3 regions of the Bacillus sp. SIMBA_154 genome follow, and region 1 is predicted to be linked to each of the others. Evidence: riboswitches for the same ligand, from Rfam matches in the RefSeq annotation. Region 1 holds a riboswitch; each other region holds the start of a gene.
What was found. Region 1 has a riboswitch for thiamine pyrophosphate ahead of thiC (phosphomethylpyrimidine synthase ThiC). Riboswitches for the same ligand answer to the same signal wherever they lie in the genome.

Region 2: linked by a shared signal. The riboswitch ahead of tenA (thiaminase II) and the one ahead of thiC (phosphomethylpyrimidine synthase ThiC) in region 1 are both predicted to bind thiamine pyrophosphate.
Region 3: linked by a shared signal. The riboswitch ahead of tenA (thiaminase II) and the one ahead of thiC (phosphomethylpyrimidine synthase ThiC) in region 1 are both predicted to bind thiamine pyrophosphate.

The regions. Positions count from the first base shown of each region.
Region 1 covers NZ_JAWJBV010000006.1:192,146-196,846, forward strand. The annotation lists gene nadA (quinolinate synthase NadA) at 1-8, shown strand, start outside; gene safA (SafA/ExsA family spore coat assembly protein) at 141-1,400, shown strand; gene R0K30_RS11390 (YhcN/YlaJ family sporulation lipoprotein) at 1,534-2,151, shown strand; TPP riboswitch at 2,578-2,688, shown strand; gene thiC (phosphomethylpyrimidine synthase ThiC) at 2,815-4,575, shown strand; gene R0K30_RS11400 (hypothetical protein) at 4,609-4,701, opposite strand, start outside.
Region 2 covers NZ_JAWJBV010000022.1:26,182-30,882, forward strand. The annotation lists gene R0K30_RS19465 (ABC transporter ATP-binding protein) at 1-1,206, opposite strand, end outside; gene R0K30_RS19470 (ECF transporter S component) at 1,181-1,780, opposite strand; gene tenA (thiaminase II) at 1,777-2,463, opposite strand; TPP riboswitch at 2,551-2,654, opposite strand; gene R0K30_RS19480 (hypothetical protein) at 2,711-3,838, opposite strand; gene R0K30_RS19485 (type 1 glutamine amidotransferase domain-containing protein) at 3,980-4,636, opposite strand.
Region 3 covers NZ_JAWJBV010000002.1:515,635-520,335, reverse strand. The annotation lists gene R0K30_RS06145 (monovalent cation:proton antiporter family protein) at 1-1,645, shown strand, start outside; TPP riboswitch at 1,699-1,808, shown strand; gene tenA (thiaminase II) at 1,887-2,597, shown strand; gene tenI (thiazole tautomerase TenI) at 2,572-3,189, shown strand; gene thiO (glycine oxidase ThiO) at 3,173-4,285, shown strand; gene thiS (sulfur carrier protein ThiS) at 4,282-4,485, shown strand; gene R0K30_RS06120 (thiazole synthase) at 4,490-4,701, shown strand, end outside.

The DNA of each region.
Region 1 (4,701 bases):
TTAAATAAAGCATCAGCCCCTCCTATCAGAAAACAAGTTTTTATCATATCGGCTTGTAAATAGGCATAAAATTATGTTGAAACATATTGTACTTCTGACATAACCGCTACGTTCACGTTTTGCAATAGGAGGGGAAAACGTTGAAAATTCATATTGTGCAAAAAGGAGACTCCCTTTGGAAAATTTCAAAGAAATACGGAGTCGACTTTCAAGAATTGAAAAAACTAAATTCACAGCTCAGTAATCCAGATTTGATCATGCCGGGTATGAAGATCAAGATTCCATCTAGTGGTGTTCCTGTGAAAACAGATCACCAAAAAGTGAAAGAAATGCCAAAGCAGAAAGAACATCCGTATGTGAAAGAAAAGCCAAAGGATGTCGTGCAAGTGCAAGATACGAAACCGAAGGAAAAGCCAAATGAACCGGTACCTTATGTACCGCCAGTGCCAAAGATCGAGCAGCCAGTTTTTCCGCAAGTTGATGTGAACTATTATCAGACCAATCTCTACCAGCCATTCACGCCTCCTCCCAAAAAAGAACATCATGAGAAAAAAGATCACTTTTATGAAAAGAAAGATCATGTTCATGATGAGAAGAAGGACCATAAAGATCACAAGGATCATTTTTATCATGAAAATAAGGAACATAAAGATCACAAGGACTATTTTCATCATGAGAATAAGGATCATCACAAAGATGAGGTGGCAAAGGGATATGATCCGTTTATTCATATTCCGCTTCAAAAAGAGGAGGGAAAAGATATGGAGCATAGCAATTACCCAAACCTTCCTAACTTCCCACAAATGCCGAATGTTGGAGGGACAGCAGTAGGAGGAATGGCAGAAAATAAAGATCATCACCAGCATCCTCATCATGAATCATATGATCCTTATTATGGTCATGGTCATTACATGCCTGCGATGTATCCATATCCGCAGCAAATGGTGCCGGCTTCACCTATCTTACCGGGTTCAGGTCTTTGTTATCCGGTCCAGCCCTATTATCACCATCACATGATGCCGTATCCTTACCCGGCCCAGCCGTATTATCCAGCCTATCAAGCGCCAGCTTACTACGGGGAAAATCATGAGCATCATGCAAACGATGGACATCACTGGCACCACCATATGCATCCAAATACAGGCGCAAATGCGAACGTGAATGCGAACGTGAATGCGAACGTGAATCAAGGCTTTTATCCAAACGCTTCAAATGAAGCCTATGGCAAGGAAGACTGCGGTTGTGATGATGGCATGAAGCATCATCATCAGCCATGGCCTGGACATTATCCAAATCCTGTTCCTTATGGTCAAATGGGGGCTTATCCTGCTCAGCCTTATATGCAGCCATATCCGGGTCAATCCGTTTTTGCAAGACCAGAAGAAGACGAAGAAGATTAATGACAGAAGGGACGATCTCAATCGTTCCTTTTTTTGTTTATAACTGACAGCTTGATTTTTCCCTGAACTGTACATGCTAAAACAGAGCCAGTTTCGCGCTCATGAGATTGAATTTGTACAGGGGGTTTTTCGTTTGAGACAAAAATGGCAAAAAACAATCGCATTAGTGCTTCTTCCTATTGGTTTAACTGCATGTGGTACAAATGACAATGCGGGTGTAGATACTCGTTATAATCAATCAGGCCAGCCGGTCGGTTATCATTCGAATCAACGGGCGGCAGACAACAACCAAGATCACCAAGGCCCAATTTCTGAGCTTATGGAAGGGATGAACGAAAATACAACGAATGTTGATTATCGTTCGCGTCCTACGGAGGATCAAGTGAGAATGCCGCTTACTGGCGGAGATGGACGCTACAGTCATGGAGATATGAATTATCATAACCAAATGTCGTTCTCTGGCTACGATAAACAAGAGAACATACAGCGTTCACGAAAAATTGCGAACCGCGTGAATAAAATGAATCACGTAGCAGACTCACAAGTTATGGTCACTGATGAAAATGTGTATATTGCGATTAAATCGGATGGACGCCTGACGGAAGAGGGCGTATCACAAGTAGAAGAAGCAGCGACTCGTTATGCAGATGGAAGAGCTGTCCAAGTCATCAAAGATGAAGGAGCATTCACACGCTTCAGAGATATGAGAAAAACACAATTTGAAACAGGACAAACAGGCATGACCCGATAGTTGAATGAATAAAAAAGGCTAAAGTTCATTACGAACTCTAGCCTTTTCTTAAAAATATATCTTGATGCCTATATAAAATTCGTAAAAGAAATAACAGCCAAATCCAAGTAATAAAATACCAGCAATAATGGATGTCCACTTCATCATCGTCCGATTCATCACTGATAAATGTTAGAAATGTTTGCAATCGACTAGAACTTCCTTTGAACAAGTAGTTTGTATAAAAAATTCTTCATTTAGATTAATTATACATAGTAGGAAAAAAGGATCAATGATGATTTCTGATTTGATCGAAATAAAGGGGAAGCTGTTGTATAGAAGTTTGCATATCATGCTCATCGGTACAGCTTGTAGGGGAAAGGAACTATTTTCCTGAATCTTCTTTTTTTCATATCGTCTCTATGATAAACTGATGTGGAAATCAATAAAAGTGACTAGGGGTGCCCGCTAAAGTGGGCTGAGAGAGAAGCTTAAGTTTCTTAACCCTTTGGACCTGATCTGGCTCGTACCAGCGTGGGGAAGTTGAAGATGATACATGTGTCATATGAATGACATTCATGTTTTTTTCTGACGACGAAACCAGGTTCTCAACATAGAGCCTGGTTTTTTGCTGGTGCTGATTCCATCCTGTCCGATGACAAAAAGAGAAGGAGAGAACAGCAAATGAAAGAAAAGAAAAATGTCCCATCAACCCAATCTTTACTATCAAGCTTTGACGGAAGTCGAAAGGTGTATGAGCAGGGCTCAAGACCTGACATCTTGGTGCCAAAAAGGGAGATTATGCTCTCAAATACTGTGACACAGGCGGGCGACATTCAAAATGACCCGATCCGTGTGTACGATACAAGTGGACCGTACACAGATGAAAACGCCCATATTAATGTTACAAAGGGTTTAAAGCGTCTTAGAGCGGCGTGGATTAAAGAAAGAGGAGATACAGAAAGCTATGAAGGGCGTCATGTGAAACCAGAAGATAACGGGTATCGTTCAAAGGGGAAAGAGTCCTTTCATCATGTCCATACTGATTTTCATCATGTGCCGCTCCGCGCGAAAAATGGCGCCAGTGTGACACAAATGCATTATGCAAAAAAAGGCATCATCACACCTGAAATGGAATTTATCGCTTTGAGAGAACAGCTGAGCCCTGAGTTTGTGAGAGAGGAAGTAGCTAGCGGAAGAGCAGTCATCCCAGCGAATATTAACCATCCAGAAAGTGAGCCGATGATTATTGGAAAGCATTTTCACGTCAAAATCAATGCGAATATTGGCAATTCAGCTGTGACGTCATCCATCGATGAAGAGGTAGAGAAGATGACGTGGGCGATCAGGTGGGGGGCAGACACAATGATGGACCTGTCCACTGGGAAGGACATTCATACAACGAGAGAATGGATCATTCGGAATTGCCCAGTCCCAGTAGGAACCGTTCCCATTTATCAGGCACTTGAAAAAGTGAATGGAGTGGCAGAAGATTTGACGTGGGACGTGTACAGAGACACATTAATTGAACAAGCAGAGCAAGGTGTAGACTACTTCACGATTCATGCGGGCGTGCTATTAAGGTATATTCCGCTTACAGTCGATCGGGTAACGGGAATTGTGTCAAGAGGCGGAGCTATTATGGCAAGGTGGTGTCTCGCTCATCATCAAGAAAACTTTCTTTATACCCATTTCGAAGATATTTGTGAAATTATGAAAACCTATGATATTGCTTTTTCTCTTGGAGATGGACTCAGACCAGGTTCGATCGCTGATGCAAATGATGAGGCGCAGTTTGCAGAGCTGAAAACGCTAGGGGAATTGACAGAGATCGCCTGGAAACATGATGTACAGGTGATGATTGAAGGACCTGGACATGTCCCAATGGATAAAATCAAAGAAAATGTCGATAAGCAGATGGAGATTTGCAAAGAGGCACCATTTTACACGCTAGGACCTCTTACAACAGATATTGCCCCGGGGTATGATCACATTACATCCGCTATCGGCGCTGCCATGATCGGCTGGTATGGAACAGCCATGCTCTGCTATGTGACACCAAAAGAGCATTTAGGTTTGCCGAACAAAGAAGATGTGAGAGAAGGTGTCATTGCTTATAAAATTGCCGCACATGCAGCTGATCTAGCAAAAGGACATCCTGCTGCTCAAAAGCGCGATGATGCATTATCGAAAGCCAGATTTGAATTTAGGTGGCGGGATCAATTCCACCTGTCACTTGATCCAGAAAGAGCTTTGGCGTTCCATGACGAAACATTGCCTGCTGAAGGCGCAAAGACCGCTCACTTTTGCTCCATGTGCGGACCGAAGTTTTGCAGTATGAAAATTTCTCATGATATCCGCAATCAATCAGAAGAAGTGAAAAAAGAGATGGAGAAGAAGGCAAAAGAGTTTATCAGCCAAGGAAGTCAAATCTATCAATCCTAAAAAAAGAACCTCGCACTCCTTTTGTGCGGGGTTTTATAAAACGGCTGAAAAGGCTTTTCTCACGAGATGGAAAAGTGCTCTTACTGCAATCGCCATGATTTCCATACTCGGAATCAGGGCATCTGT
Region 2 (4,701 bases), on a different contig from region 1:
GCCGAACTCTTCCAATAGCTGAACCGTTTTTTCTTGTACAACTGATTCTGGCCAATTTCGCTGTCTTCCGCCAAATGCGATTTCATCAAACACCGTGTCTTGTATAAATTGCAGCTCTGGATTTTGAAAAACAAAGCCTGCTTTTTCATATAGTAATCGGTCAGACCACTTTTTGAGATGTTTTTCTTTTAAGAAAATGTGGCCTTTTTTGATTGGCTCTAAGCGGATTAAATGTTTGAGACATGTACTTTTTCCGCTTCCATTTTCCCCGATGATCGCCACCCAATCTCCTGCTTTTATATCCAACCGAAGGTCATTCATAATCCTTTTTTTCCCGTAGCTTAATTGAAGATCCTCTGTTTGAATGATTGTCTCTCGATCTGTTGATCGGACTTTCTCACGCCGCTCTTTGCTTGACTCAAAGGTTTGCATAAGTGTTTGACTCAGTGGGTGAAATGGATCTTGAATAATAGTGGACCATTTCTCGGGAAATATTTTTGGACGCCAAATGCCTGCCTCTTTCATTTCTCCCTCATATGCTGTCATCACATCTTTCGGAGATCCATCTGCCAAAATGCAGCCTTGATCATCTAATAAAATAACCCGGTCCATCCATTCGATGACACCGTCTAGCACATGCTCCACAAAAATCATGGTTTGATCCTGATCAGCTGCAAGCTGCTGTAGCAGCTGAAATATCTCCATTCGCCCTGCTGGATCAAGCTGTGCAGTCGGTTCATCAAAGAACAGAACATCCGGCTCTAACGCTAGTAAACAAGCAAGCGCCAATCGCTGCTTCATGCCGCCTGATAATGTGTGAATATCTGTATTCGGATCGACATCCAGTTGTACTTTTTGCATGAGATGCCGAATGATGTCATCCATCTCTTCACGAGGTACAGAACGGTTCTCTAAGCTAAATGCAATTTCTTCATTGACCCGGTGCATACAAAACTGGGAATCAGGGTCTTGAAACATGACGCCTGTATGTCTTTGTAACATCACTTCTCCCTGCACGTCTGCTTCCATATGTTCTGGAATAATTCCAGCAAGAACCGAAATGAGCGTGGATTTTCCGCTTCCGCTTGGCCCTAAAATGAGCACCTTTTCCCCTTTTTGAATAGAAAGAGATACTTCATGCAGAACGGGCTTAGGCTGTTCATAAAAACGGACAGTGAGATTATTGCACGCGAGAAATGAATCCATGCTGTTCACCTTTGTTTCGTTTTTCTTTCATGATGGCATATTGATTCAGTACACCGGTCTTGGATAATGCATCCACTACAACTTTCGCTAAGCATCCCCCAAGTATCATACCGCTGATGATTTGAGTCACAAGTGTCATGAGTAAAACTTGAGGCGTGTAATAACCAAATCCATTGGCCATCAGGCTATATGCCATCGCTCCAACAGCAGCAAAGGCACCAGACAGCATAAGTGTCCACATGCGATATCGTTTATAACCAAAAAGAGCGAAGGCGATTTCTGCCCCAAGTCCTTGGCATACACCAATCAGCAGAGCTGAAAGACCGAAGTGGCTGCCTGTCAGTAATTCCACGGAGGCTGCGGCTGTTTCTGCAATGAGGGCAGCTCCCGGCTTTTGGATGATATAAGCGACGATTGGACTGGCAATCACCCAAATTCCAAACATGATATTGCCTCCTGCTGGACCCACAAGTGCTGTAATCGGTAAATAAAGAGTGGACCACCCTAAGTAGATCACACCGCACGCCACAGATAGAATCACGGCAAGGACGACTTCTTTCATCTTCCACGTCATGATGAATGCACCTCCAGCTTGACTGGCCACTCTTCCACAGTGAACGCCATTTCCCAGAATTTGTACTCAAGCTGACAGCTTAAGAAGAAGTGCTGTTTCATTTTTTCTTTTTCTTTCTCACTTGCTCCTTCCGCCCACTGATCAAGCCTTTTGCAAAGCTCAACTGTAACAGAGTCAGTTAACCCGCCATAAAACGTGATCCACTCATAAAATGGATGTGCCGGGTCAGGCTGCACGTCTGAAAGCATTCGTTTGCCTATTTCCCAATATGTCCAAGGGCAAGGAAGCAAAACAGCAATAATTTCTCCAAGTGTGCCTCCCTGTGCGACTTGCAGCATGTGATGAATATAGTGATGAGCACTCGGCGCCAACGAAGCACCTTGAAGCTCATCATATGCTACACCTGCCACTCGGCAAAGGTTTTGATGAGGATGCGTCTCACTATCTAGTACAAAAGCCATCTGCTGATGGAAAAAGGCAATGTCCTCTCTATCTGTACACCTGCTGATTGCTGCCGCATAAATTTTAATAAATGCATGTAAGTATTCTGCATCTTGTTTGACGTAATGAATGATCTGTTCCTTTTCAAGCTTTCCTGCTGCCAGCCCTCTGACAAACGGATGCTGATAAATGGCTTCAAATAATGGTTCCGCTTCTTTCCTTAATTGCGTTGAAAATGTCATAAAAAAAGCCTCCTCTTCTTCAGTTGAATAAATGAAAAAGCCACCCCAAATGGAGCGGCCTTCTTATCAATTCAATCATGAATAAGACAAGGTCCAGCTCCACTTCCCTCCGCTAGTACGAACTAGATCAGGTTCAAAGGGTCCAAGATTTTCTCTTGTCTCAGTCATACATGACTCCCCTAGTGGACTTTTGTCATTTAATTATCTTTACTCTACACATGTGGCGATTTGATGTCAACCGCCTTTCTTAATTCAATGTTTTAATTGTTGGCAGCTTCTCGATCCCTGCAGCATAGTAAAAATTAAGGACACTGAAGAAATCAATCGGCTTTCCTGTTTTTAAATCAACCGCTAAAATATGATCGCCGTAATTTGTCAAATCATCAAGGTCTAGGCGTCTTGGTGTTGTCTTCCCGAGAGTATCAACAAAGGTATCATGATAATATTGCCCGCTTGCAAACGATGATTGATGGTACATAAACAATGTCTCCACATCTAAGTAGACGAGAATGGCCTCTGAGGAACTCGCATAAGGAGCTGAGTACGACACTGGTGCCGAAATGCTTTTCACTTTCACACTTGAAATCGAATGGGTTCTCTGTTCATATTTTCCATCATATGAGAAATAAAACACACGCTTCCATTCATAATCTGCTGTCTTCGATTGCTTGTTATATACTTTTGTGCCATTTGCAAATACATCACCATTTGCATACTCAGCTACAAAGTATTGCAGGGTTGACGATAGAGATACAGCACCTGTGAAATTAGGTGGATTTTTTGCATTAACCTGTAACGTGTAGGAGTCTCCGAAGTCTCCACCGCTTGTGATACCAAATGCGTAATCACCAGCTGGTAAATTGGTTAACCCAAGAAGACTGCCAGCCGGCTGAATGAGATCCGTTGGGTAGGCTTGTCCTGTTTCATAATCAACAACAAATAATTGGACGAAATAATCAGGATTTGAAGAGGTAATCCGGCTGATGAGTGCCTGGGGTGAAGACGTGCTTAAAAACCATAAATCAACTGGATCGTCCTCTGTTAAGACAGCCGATTGGTTGATTGCTAGTCCATCAATGGAGCGTACGGCAGACGTGCGCAGCTTTCCATCTTTAGCGGCTTTTCGTTTGATACTGATTCCGTTTTTCTTATCTACTTTAAATGTTTTTTTCATTTGCTTCTGTTGAATAGCGGTTCCTTCATCCTGCTTCAAAAACGACTCTTGCACTTGCTGAATGGCTTTTTCCGTCAGTGGCGACACTTTTCCATCTGATTTTGGCGCTTCTTCTGCTTTTAACGCTGGTGAAAATAAACCTGTTGTCACAAGTAAAACAGACAGTAAAGCTGCGGTGATTTTTACGTAAAATGCTCTCACAGGAACATCCCCTTTTCCCTCATTTGGGTTTTTTACCCTGTGATCATTTTACCATTATTCCAGTAATTGTTTCGGTCTTTTTTAGGACATTTTTATAACAAAAAAACCAGCCGTATGCGTTACGACTGGTTTTTGGTCATTTTATACAATGGTTTTGACAAATAGTCGTGCTGTTTCTGCACTTGATCCTGGGTTTTGTCCAGTAATGATTTGTCCATCAACAACAGCGAATGGCGCAAAAGCTTCTCCTTTTTCAAACACCGCTCCTTGCTCACGAAGCTTTGTTTCCAATAAAAATGGAACCTTTGATGTCAGCTGAACGGCATCCTCTTCCTCGTTCGTGAACCCTGTTATTTTTTTTCCCTCAATAAATGATTTTCCATCACGATCCTTCACATCAACAAAGGCTGAAACACCGTGGCAAACGGCTCCGACTGCACCATTTTTTTCTGAAATCGCTAAGATCGCATCAGCTACCAGCTGATTGGATGCAAAGTCGATCATTGGGCCATGTCCTCCCGCAAAGAAGATCCCATCATAATCAGCTGGGTTCACATCTGTTAGCGCCTTTGTGTCTTGAAGTAATTCAAATACATCCTGATATTGCGCTGGAACACCTTCAGGAATTGAATTTTTATCTATCGGTACAGTTCCACCTTGAATGGAGACAATTTGTACGTCTAGTTCATTTTCTTTAAAGATGTGAAATGGCTCCGCCAATTCTTCTAACCATAAGCCTGTTGGGTGTCCGTTCATTTCCGGGCTGCTTGTCGATACTAATAAAACTTTCTTACTCAACTTGATCATCCTTTCGATTCATCATGTGGTTATTTTATATTTTGCACAATTAAATATCAAGCAAT
Region 3 (4,701 bases), on a different contig from region 1:
TCTGATGTTTTTAAGTGGACTTGAAATAGATTTTTCTTCTTTTGAATCAAAGAAGAAAGCACGAGAACTTCCAAGTGGTTTAAAAGAACCAAATACGTTTAAAGCAGCCACCATAATTTTTCTTGGGGTATTTTGTATTTCCTTTATCCTGTCCTATGCGTTTGTACTTGCAGGGTTTATTCAAAATGCCTTTTTAATGACGCTCATCATTTCCACCATCTCATTAGGTGTAGTGGTTCCAACCTTAAAAGAGGAAAAGTTGATGCAGACGAATATTGGTCAAATCATTCTGCTTGTGGCCGTCATTGCTGATTTGGTGACAATGATTTTACTGGCTGTGTTTTCCTCCATTTATGGCGATGGAACAGGGAACATGTGGCTTCTGCTATTATTATTTGCAGCAGGCATTCTTCTTTATTTATTTGGCCGAGTATTTAAGACAAAATCCATTTTTCAGTCCATGTCAAAAGGAACGGTGCAAATTGGGACAAGGGCAATCTTTACTCTCATTATAGTCTTAGTTGCCTTATCTGAATCACTCGGTGCTGAAAATATTCTTGGGGCGTTTTTAGCAGGTGTGCTCGTGTCCCTTCTTTCGCCAAATAAAGAGCTTGTTCAGCAGCTGGACTCATTTGGTTACGGATTTTTAATCCCGATCTTTTTTGTGATGGTCGGTGTGGACTTGAATATATGGGCGCTGTTCAAGGACCCAACCATTATGATCATGATTCCGCTATTGTTTTTTGCATTACTGCTTAGTAAGCTAATTCCAATTCTTTATTTGAAAAAATGGTATGACATGAAAAAAGTCATCGGCTCCGGCTTTTTATTAACATCGACGTTATCACTCGTCATTGCAGCTGCGACGATTGGGGAGCGGCTCGGTGTCATTGATCATAAAATGTCAGGCGCACTGATTTTAGTCGCTGTGCTGACGAGTATTTTAACGCCTGTTTGGTTTAAAGCGCTGTTTAAAAAAGAACAAGAAGCGAATCAAAAAAAACGTGTGACCTTTATTGGCGCAAACCAGCTGACTTTACCTGTGACACTTGACTTGCATCAGGATGAATATGACATCCGTATTTTGCACGTTTTTCAAGAAAATAAAGAAGCACTGCTTGCCGATTCGATCTTTGAAGTTGAAGCGATTGAAGAGTACGACGATGAAACGCTGAGAAAGGCAGGCATCGGCCGGGAGGATGTTCTAGTCGTAGCAACAGGCAGCGAGACGCAAAATAAGGAAATTGCTTTATTTGCAAAAGAAGAAGGAGCGAAACAAGTCATTGCTAGTGTCAACAAAGCTGAGGCAGAGCTGACATTGAAGGAAGCGGGTATTGATACGTTTTCGAATTTCCTATCATCTAAAACGGTGCTAAGAGCCTTGATTGAAGCACCAGATGCGATTCGATTGTTAACAAATGAGGATACTTCCTTGTATCAAATTCAAATGAACAATCATCGGTATCATAATGTCATGCTGAGGGAATTTCCGTTTATCGGTGATTTGGTCTTTGTCCGTATTTTCAGAGGGGTAGACAGCTTAGTACCGCACGGAGATACGACGCTCAGAAGCGGAGACCGCGTGCTTGTGTCGGGCTCTCGTGAGTATGTAGCAGGACTTAGAGCCCAATTAGAGTTGCAATGAACCCTTGACCAATGAACAATTCCTGATTAAGATAGAGGTACAACATTATATGTTTGATCCACTAGGGGAGTCCTTTAAAAGGGCTGAGATAAAAGTGTCGACTTTTAGACCCTCATTACCTGAACAGGTTCATACCTGCGTAGGGAAGTGGTGCGGTTTTTGACTATGCTTTTTACAAATTCCAAGCCACTTTCCACGCGGAAAGTGGCTTTTTTATATGAAGAAACAGGAGGAGAGAAACATGACATTTTCAAAGGAATGTAAAGAGGCAGCAGCAACATGGTGGAATGGAAGCTTTACGCATCCTTTTGTGAAAGGGATTGGAGATGGCACACTTTCACTCGATCGGTTCACCTATTACGTGATGCAGGATTCGTATTATTTAACTCATTTCGCAAAGATGCAAGCATATGGAGCTGCCATTAGTGAGGACTTACATACGACGGGCAGAATGGCGTATCATGCGCAGGGCACGTATGAAGCAGAGCTATCGCTGCATAGAAAGTTCACAGAGCTGCTTCAGATCTCTGATGAAGCACTTGAAAGCTTTAAGCCTTCACCCACTGCTTATGCGTATACCTCACATATGTACAGGTCTGTGAAAAGCGGACGATTTGAAGAAATTTTAGCCGCGTTATTGCCGTGCTACTGGCTATATTATGAGGTGGGAGAAAAGCTGAAACAAACGACACCTGACCATCCGATTTATCAAGAATGGATTTTGACATATGGAGGAGATTGGTTTAAAGAGCTTGTCTTTGAACAGGTCAACCGCTTTGATGAACTTGCGGAAAAAGCACCAGAACATGTGCGGGCCAATATGAAAGAAAATTTTGTGATTTCAAGCTATTACGAATACCATTTCTGGGAGATGGCGTATAAAAAAGAAACGTGGCAAACAGCATGCTTGGATGGGGTTGGTGCAAATGGAACTCCACGCAGTGACAAATGATTCGTTTCCGGTCAATGAGCTGATCAAGCAAATAAAAGCCATTGAATCTAAAGTGGACTTTATTCATATCCGGGAACGGTCTAAAACAGCAAGTGAACTTGTTGATCTCGTGAGACAACTCCTTTCAGAAGGTGTACCGAAAGAGAAACTCGTTATCAATGACCGAGTAGACGTTGCGCTGCTCACCAATATTCACCGGGTACATCTCCCAGGTCACAGCTTTTCGCCAAAGGAGCTGCGACAAAAATTTCCTCACCTTCATGCGGGTGTGTCTGTTCATTCGATAGAAGAAGCCAAAGCGGCCGAGGAAAGTGGTGCAGAGTATGTCATGTTTGGGCACATATATGACACCTCATGTAAACCAGGACTTAAGGCGAGAGGCGTAAAGCTTGTGGAAGAACTGACTTCTGCGCTGTCCATTCCGGTGGTGGTCATTGGCGGAATGACGCCTGATCGAATCCCGGACTTGATGCATGTGAATGTGAAAGGGATTGCTGTCATGTCGGGAATTTTCACTCACCATCAGCCGCACATCATGGCGCAAGCATTTTCTAAAAAGCTAAAGGAGAATCCTTATGAAAAAGCATTATGACGTTGCAATCATTGGCGGTGGAATCATAGGGATGTCAATTGCCTATCACCTTGCAAAAGCAGGAAAGCAGGCTCTATTACTTGAGGCAAATGAGATAGGGAAGCAAACGACGAGTGCGGCTGCTGGAATGCTTGGTGCACATGCTGAAGGAGAGGGTCATGAGGATATTTTCTTTCAGGTAGGCAGAGCAAGCCAGACATTATATGAAAAATTAAAAGTCGATCTTCAGCATGAATCAGGCATTGATATTCGGACATCAGTGGGCGGTATTATGAAGGTGGCCTTTACAGAAGAAGAAAAACGTGCACTTTGCCGGATGCAGCATTTGTCCACGTTTCAATGGCTTGAAGCAAGTTGTGTGAAAAAACGTATGCCGCAAATCGCAGATGACATCATGGGAGCAGGTTTCATTGAAGAAGATGTTCATGTTGAGCCTTATGCGGTATGCAGGGCATTGTGGCAGGCGGCTGTTCGGTACGGGGCGGATGTGAAGGAGTTTACACCTGTGATCGAAGTCAAACGGGACAAAGATGTATTAACTGTCAGAACAGCTAAAGGCACATTCACATGTGATGACCTTACGATAGCAAGTGGTGTATGGTCTGGCCGCTTTTTTGAAGAGCTGGGGTTACCTTATTCTCTCTATCCAGTAAAAGGAGAATGTGTGTCTGTGTGGAATAGTGGTCCAGCGCTCGCACACACCATTTACCATGATCATTGTTATATCGTTCAAAGAGATAGCGGAAAGCTGGTGATTGGTGCAACGATGAAGCCAAATGAGTGGCAGGCTGTTCCAACACTTGGCGGCATTGAAGCTGTGATTCAAAAAGCGTCTCAGCTCATGCCTTCTATCAAGGAGATGCCGATTGAAGAGTGCTGGGCAGGTCTTCGTCCGGCGACAAGCGACCGGCATCCCTATATCGGAAGACACCCGGAAGATGAGCGTATCCTTTTTGCGACGGGACATTACCGGAATGGCATTTTACTTGCGCCAATTACTGGAGAAATCATTCGAGACCTGATATTAGGCGAGCCTGTCCAAGAGGAATGGCTTCAAGCGTTTCGCATTGGCCGAAAGGAGGCATTGTTCGTATGAAAATTCAATTGAATGGCAGAGTGGTTGATTTCGATAAAGAGAATGGAACGATCTATGATCTGCTATCAGCCTATCAGCTTGAAAATCGTGTGGTGATCGTCGAAAAGAACCAAGAAGTTATTGATAAAAAAACGTTTCAACAAGTAGAAATTCAACCAAATGACACGATTGAAATCGTTCACTTTGTAGGAGGAGGATGACAAAATGCTACACATTGGCGGAAAAACATTCACATCAAGACTATTACTTGGTACAGGAAAGTATCCATCATTTGAGGTTCAAAAGGAAGCAGTGAACGTATCAGAAGCTGAAATTTTGACCTTTGCTGTGCGAAGAATGAACATTTTTGAAGCATCTCAGCCGAATTTTTTAGAGCAGCTTGATTTATCAAAATATACATTACTTCCAAATACAGC